2 regions of the Arthrobacter sp. KN11-1C genome follow, and region 2 is predicted to be linked to the other one. Evidence: riboswitches for the same ligand, from Rfam matches in the RefSeq annotation. Region 2 holds a riboswitch; the other holds the start of a gene.
What was found. A riboswitch is a leader RNA that binds a small molecule or an ion and turns the genes downstream of it on or off. The one in region 2 is predicted to bind glycine.

Region 1: another riboswitch for glycine. It lies ahead of gcvP (aminomethyl-transferring glycine dehydrogenase); the one in region 2 lies ahead of lipA (lipoyl synthase).

Annotation. Positions count from the first base shown of each region.
Region 1 is NZ_CP197467.1:3,629,516-3,632,919, forward strand. Features, by position in the region: gene gcvP (aminomethyl-transferring glycine dehydrogenase) at 1-2,068, opposite strand, end outside; glycine riboswitch at 2,120-2,225, opposite strand; glycine riboswitch at 2,227-2,324, opposite strand; gene ACSBOX_RS16910 (TetR/AcrR family transcriptional regulator) at 2,568-3,116, opposite strand; gene ACSBOX_RS16915 (MFS transporter) at 3,199-3,404, shown strand, end outside.
Region 2 is NZ_CP197467.1:403,684-407,087, reverse strand. Features, by position in the region: gene ACSBOX_RS01985 (MFS transporter) at 1-83, opposite strand, end outside; gene trmB (tRNA (guanosine(46)-N7)-methyltransferase TrmB) at 186-1,109, shown strand; glycine riboswitch at 1,196-1,295, shown strand; glycine riboswitch at 1,297-1,400, shown strand; gene lipA (lipoyl synthase) at 1,450-2,475, shown strand; gene ACSBOX_RS01970 (methylenetetrahydrofolate reductase) at 2,492-3,295, shown strand; gene ACSBOX_RS01965 (anti-sigma factor family protein) at 3,326-3,404, opposite strand, start outside.

The DNA of each region.
Region 1 (3,404 bases), 1.3 Mb from region 2:
CGCCGCCGAACTTGCCCGGCTGGGCCAGGCCGACCAGGGCGTTCAGGTTGGCGCCGTCGATGTACACCTGGCCGCCGGCTGCGTGCACGGAGTCGCAGACCTCGCGCACGTCGGCGTCGTACACGCCGTGCGTGGACGGGTAGGTGATCATGATGGCCGAGAGGACGTCCTTGTTGGCGTCGATCTTGGCCTGCAGGTCCGCGTGGTCGATGGTGCCATCGGCGGCCGTGGCCACGACGACAACCTTCATGCCGGCCAGCACTGCCGAGGCGGCGTTGGTGCCGTGGGCGGACGCCGGGATGAGGCAGACGTTGCGCTGCAGGTCACCGCGGGAGTGGTGGTAGCCGCGGATGGCCAGCAGGCCCGCGAGCTCGCCCTGGGAACCGGCGTTGGGCTGGATGGAGACCTGGTCATAACCGGTGATCTCGGTCAGCTGGGATTCCAGGTCCGTGATGAGTTCACGCCAGCCCTCGGTCTGGGAATCCGGTGCGAACGGGTGGATCGAAGCGAATTCCGGCCAGGAGATGGCTTCCATCTCGGCGGTGGCGTTCAGCTTCATGGTGCACGAACCCAGCGGGATCATGGTGCGGTCCAGCGCCAGGTCGCGGTCCGACAGCTTGCGGATGTAGCGCAACAGCTGGGTCTCGGAACGGTGGGTGTTGAACACGGGGTGCTGCAGGTAGTCCGAAGAACGCTCGACGGCGACCTCCAGGGCGAAGCCCTCACCGTCACCCGACACCGTGGCACCGAAGGCGGCGACGACGTCGGCGACGACGGCCGCCGTCGTGGTCTCGTCAACAGAAATGCCCACAGTGTCGGCGTCGATGCCGCGCAGGTTGATGCCCTTGGCCTCGGCAGCAGCAACGATCCCGGCAGCCTTGCCCGGGACGCGGACGGTGATGGTGTCGAAGAAGCTGCCGTGCAGGACCTCAAGGCCCGCGGCCTTCAGGGATGCTGCCAGGGTGCGGGCGTGGTTGTGGGCGGTCTCGGCGATCGCCTTCAGGCCCTCGGGGCCGTGGTAGACGGCGTACATCGAGGAGACGATGGCCAGCAGTGCCTGCGCGGTGCAGATGTTGGACGTGGCCTTCTCGCGGCGGATGTGCTGTTCGCGGGTCTGGAGCGCGAGACGGTAGGCGGGAGTGCCGGCGTCGTCCTTGGAAACGCCCACCAAGCGGCCCGGCATCGAGCGCTCGAGGCCCTTCTGGACGGCCATGTACGCGGCGTGCGGGCCGCCGAAGAACAGCGGCACGCCGAAGCGCTGGGTGGAGCCGACGGCGATGTCGGCACCCTGCTCGCCCGGAGGCGTGATCAGGGTGAGGGCGAGGAGGTCGGCGGCGACGGTGACGAGGGCACCGCGTTCCTTGGCGGCGGCGATCACGGCGGAGTGGTCGAACACCCGGCCGGAAACGCCCGGCTGCTGCAGCACGATGCCGTTGATGTCGCCGTCGGGCAGGCCCTGGGACAGGTCGGCGATCTCCACCTCGAAGCCCAGCGCCTCGGCGCGGCCCTTCACGATCGCGATCGTCTGCGGGAGGCAGTCGGCGTCGAGCACGGTCTTGCCGTCGTGGGCCGTCTTGTTCTTGTTGGCGCGGCGCATCATGAGGACGGCTTCGGCGACTGCCGTGGCTTCGTCCAGCAGGGAGGCGTTGGCGATGGGCAGGCCCACGAGGTCCTGGACCATGGTCTGGAAGTTCAGCAGCGCCTCGAGGCGGCCCTGGGAAATTTCGGGCTGGTACGGGGTGTAGGCCGTGTACCAGGCCGGGGATTCGAGGATGTTGCGGCGGATCACCGGCGGAGTGACGGTGTCGTAGTAGCCCTGGCCGATCATCTGCACGGCCGTCTTGTTCTTGGAAGCCAGCTTGCGGAGTTCAGCAAGGACTTCCACCTCGCTGAGGGCGTTCTGGAGCGTCAGTGCGACGTCCTGGCGGATGTCATTGGGAACCGCGGTGTCTACGAGCGAATCGACACTGTCGTAGCCAACAGACTTGAGCATGATGTCAATGTCGGCCTGGCGGCGGGCGCCGATATGCCGGTCAACGAACGTGGTGGAGGTTGAACTAACCGTCACGAAGGAACTCCATTTATAAGGCGGCGTGGGTACGCCACAGCTAATCGGATTCCTCCCCGCTCTGTATTGGACCTGAGAGTTTCCGCGAAACGTGCGTATGGCACTGTCCGCTTGCACCGTCGGTGAGCGCGCGTCAGCGTGCTGCTTTCCAGAGTTGCCTTGCCGCGGCGGTGCGTGGGCCTGAGAGATTCCTGGGGAGGATTTGCTCCTACGGCGCCTGCATCACATGCCTGCAGGACTCTCCCGCCGCAGATCAAAGGCGTATTCAATTGTGTGAATCGACAGTGGTTGCCGGTGACGGCTGCCACAACTACCAATTGTCCTATGGACTGCCCGCGTCCGCAAATAGGGTCAGCGAGCCGCCCGGCTTTCCCAACTAGCTCGCACTAGATGTCGTTTTGGAGCGTCTAAACGACAACAACTGCGGGGCCCACGCCGCCAGGGTTCCCTGGCCGAGCTTGCGAGGCGAGGGTGGCGGTGGGGATAGTTGGGTCGGGACTCAGCTGCGGAGGCGTTCGACGGCGGCCAGCAGCGCACCGACGTCGGCGCCCCTCGCGCTGGCCTTGACTTCCGTATCACCGGCGCCGCCTTCGAGCATTGCGTTGAAGTAGAGTCCATCGCCCATGTACCGGACGGCCTTGGCCATTTCCGGCCCGACTTCCTCGGCGAGCACATCGAGCCATTGTTGCTGGATTCCCGCGAAGCGCCTGCGGGTTTCTTCGTGGGCTACTTCCGCGAGACGCGTGGCTGCCACAAACACGCGGTCCAAGGGCGTGTCGGCCCACAGCGAGGACTTGATGAAGAACGCGGCAGCACCTTCCGGGGCCGCCTTCATTGCCTCGATGTCCAGCGCGGCCAGCCCGTCCATGCGCTCGAGCAAGGAGCTGATCATGGCTTCCTTGTTGGGGAAATGGTAGAGCAAGCCGCCCTTCGAGACGCCGGCGCGCTTGGCGACGGCGTCCAGGGTGGCAGCCCGCTCCCCCACCTCGATCAGCAGGGCTTCAAAGGCATCCAGGACAGCGTCCCGGGCAATAGGTTTTCGCGGCATGGTGTCCATCATCCCTTAGTTCGACGCGGCCGTTCGATGAGTCAAATTGAAACTATACCGTCCAGACGGTACAGTTATGTTCATGTTCAACCCGTCCACAACCCAGCACCCCCGTACCCCTTCGATCCAAACCGCCCCGTGGCGCGATTGGGCTGCCTTGGCACTCCTGATGTTCCCGGTGCTGCTGGTGGCTGTGGACAATACGGCGCTGACGTTTGCCCTGCCGGAAATCGCCCGGTCGCTGGAAGTCGGGGGCGTGCAGCTGCTGTGGGTCGTGGACGCCTATCC
Region 2 (3,404 bases):
TCGTCGATCTCGGCGTCGACGAGGATCTCGGGGGCGCCGGAGTGCGGCGTGGTGTTCTTGGGGGCGCTTGAAGCGGAGGTCACCAACCCATTCTGGCAGTCACGCTCATACCGGGGCGGCTCATGACGGGAGCGTATGCAGGTTCCGCCGCGGGCGTTTGGCTCCGCAACGGTATTCTGGAGGGGATGAGTGAAACCCCAGATTCCCCTGAAACACCGCAGTCTTCGCGCCCCGTGACCCCTGGCAGCCAGGCCTCCTTCGGCACCTATGGCGGCCGTCCAGTCAGTTTCGTGCGCCGGGGGACGCGGCTTCAGGGCCGACGCCAGGCCGCGTGGGAGGAGCACTCGGACCGCTGGGCCATCCAGGTTCCGCGGCACATTGCCAACACTTCCGTGCATCCGGACTACGTGTTCGACGCCGAAGCGGAGTTTGGCCGCAAGGCGCCGCTGATCGTCGAAATCGGTTCGGGACTTGGCGACGCCGTATGCCACGCCGCGGAGGAGAACCCGGACAAGGACTTCCTCGCGGTGGAGGTCTATACCCCGGGCCTGGCCAACACGATGATCAAGATCAACAGCCGCGGGCTCAGCAACGTCCGCGTGGTGGAGGCGAACGCCCCCGAGGTCCTCGCCTCCATGCTCCCTGCCGGTTCGGTGAGCGAGCTCTGGGTCTTCTTCCCCGACCCGTGGCACAAGTCCCGGCACCACAAACGCCGCCTCATCCAGCCCGCGTTCGCCGAACTCGCTGCGCGGTCCCTCAAGAAGGGCGGCCTGTGGCGGATCGCCACCGACTGGTCCAACTACGCCGTCCACGTCCGCGAGGTCCTGGCCGGCTCCACCGAGTTTGAGAACCTGCACGACCGCGAACGGGCCGGCGCGGACAGCCCCCTCACCCAAGTATGGGAGTCCGGAGTCGAATACATGGTGGGCGGGGCACCCGTCAAGGAAGGCCGGGCACCGGTCAGCACCGAGCACACCGGCCCCAACGAGGGAGTGGACCACGTGGGCGGATGGGCTCCACGCTTCGATGGCCGCATCCGCACCAGCTTCGAGAACAAGGCCCACGAGGCGGGGCGCATGATCTTCGACCTTAGTTATCGCAGGATCTAGCTTCACGATTGGATACAGGTTCTTTGCGTGCCGTACAGGCACCGGATACCATGTGAGACGTGTCACCGGAAGGCGGCACGTGCTTATGATCTGCGGCGGGAGAGTCCTGCCGGTACATTTTCAGCAGGCGCCGTAGGAGCAAATCCTCCCCAGGAATCTCTCAGGCCCATGTACCGCCGCGGCAAGGCAACTCTGGAAAGCAGCCCGGGCAACCGGGCTCACCGACGGTGCAAGCGTCCAGCCACGAGGCACAGACGCGGAAACTCTCAGGTCCAATACAGAGCGGGGAGGAACCGACTCATCGTGGCGCGTGCGCGCCACCTGAATTATGGAGTTCCTCATGACCCTGGCACCTGAAGGCCGTAAGCTGCTGCGCGTTGAACAGCGCAACAAAGCCGTCCCGGTCGAACGCAAGCCCGAGTGGATCAAGGCCAAGGTCCAGATGGGCCCGGAATTCGTGGGCCTGAAGAACCTCGTGAAAAAAGAAGGCCTGCACACCGTCTGCGAGGAAGCCGGCTGCCCGAACATCTTCGAGTGCTGGGAAGACAAGGAAGCGACCTTCCTGATCGGCGGCTCCGAATGCACCCGCCGCTGCGACTTCTGCCAGATCGACACCGGCAAACCCTCCCCGGTGGACATGTTCGAACCCACCAAGGTCGCCCGCTCCGTCCAGGCCATGAACCTGCGCTACGCCACCGTCACCGGCGTCGCCCGCGATGACCTGGCAGACGAAGGCGTCTGGCTCTACGCCGAAACCGTCCGCAAGATCCACGAACTGAACCCCGGCACCGGCGTCGAACTGCTCATCCCGGACTTCTCCGGCAAACCCGAACACATCGCCGCGATCTGCGACTCAGCCCCTGAAGTCTTCGCGCACAACGTCGAAACCGTGCCCCGGATCTTCAAGCGCATCCGCCCCGCGTTCCGCTACGACCGCTCCCTGGACGTCATCACCCAGGGCCGGGCCCACGGCATGGTCACCAAATCCAACCTGATCCTGGGCATGGGCGAAACCCGCGAGGAGATCTCCGAAGCCCTGCGTGATCTGCACGCCGCGGGCTGTGACCTGATCACCATCACCCAGTACCTGCGCCCCTCCGAACGGCACCTGCCCGTGGACCGCTGGGTCAAACCCCAGGAATTCGTCGACCTCGCCACCGAAGCCGAGGAAATCGGCTTCCTCGGCGTCATGTCCGGCCCCCTGGTCCGCTCCTCCTACCGCGCCGGACGGCTCTGGGCCACCGCGATGCGCAAAAAAGGCCGCGAAATCCCCGCCCACCTCGCCCACATCGCCGAAGGCATCCAGGACTCCGGCACCACCCGCCAGGAAGCCCGCACCCTCCTCGCACACCACGCGACGGCCTGATCCGGAAGGAGCCAGCATGTTTCCCACCCGGATTGAAATCATTCCCTCAGACGGAATCGTTGAGAGAGTCCAGGCAGCAGTACCGCTTTCCACGACGCTCACCGTGACCTGCCTGCCCCATCACGGCATCGCACGGACCATGGAGGCTTCCGTCAAGCTCAGCCTCCTTGGCTACACCGTGATTCCGCACCTCTCGGCACGTGGGCTGGAGAGCCGGGGGCAGCTTTCCGGCATCCTCCGCGATTGCGACGCTGCAGGGATCAGTGAGGTCTTCGCCATCGGTGGCGACGGACCTCTTGGCGCGGGCCCCTACCGATCGAGCCTTCCCCTCTTGGCGGATATCTCCGAGTACTCCGGCGGCAGCATCACTGCGGGCATCGCCGGTTATCCCGAGGGGCATCCTTCCGTGAGCGGGCTCGACTTGCTGGACGCCTTGTTGGCGAAACAACACTTGGCCACGCACGTTGTCACGCAGATGTGCTTCTCCGCGTCGAAGGTCCTCGACTATGCGGCGCTCCTGCGACGGGAAGGCGTCGAGCTTCCCGTATGGGCCGGCGTGGCCGGAGCGGTTCCTCGGACAAAACTGCTGGCCCTGGCAACCCAGATCGGCGTCGGGACGTCGCTGAAGTTCCTCAGCAACAAGGGAACTCTTGCCCGCAAACTCCTGGGCCCGGACAAATACTCACCGGAGAGCCTGGTGTCCGGGCTCATGGCGCAGCCGGATGGTGTCTCGGGAATCCATCTCTACAGTTTCAACCGGCTGGACATGCCCATCTGGGAGAGAAGCGATTTGGCCGATCCTGAGGCGGCAACCACTTAGCCCGGTGAACCCCACAGGTCCCGGAAACCCCTAGCTCCCCGGGACCGAAATCACCGCGACCGTCTTCTGGGAGTCGTCACGCAGTTCCACCCCCGAAATCCCGGCGAGC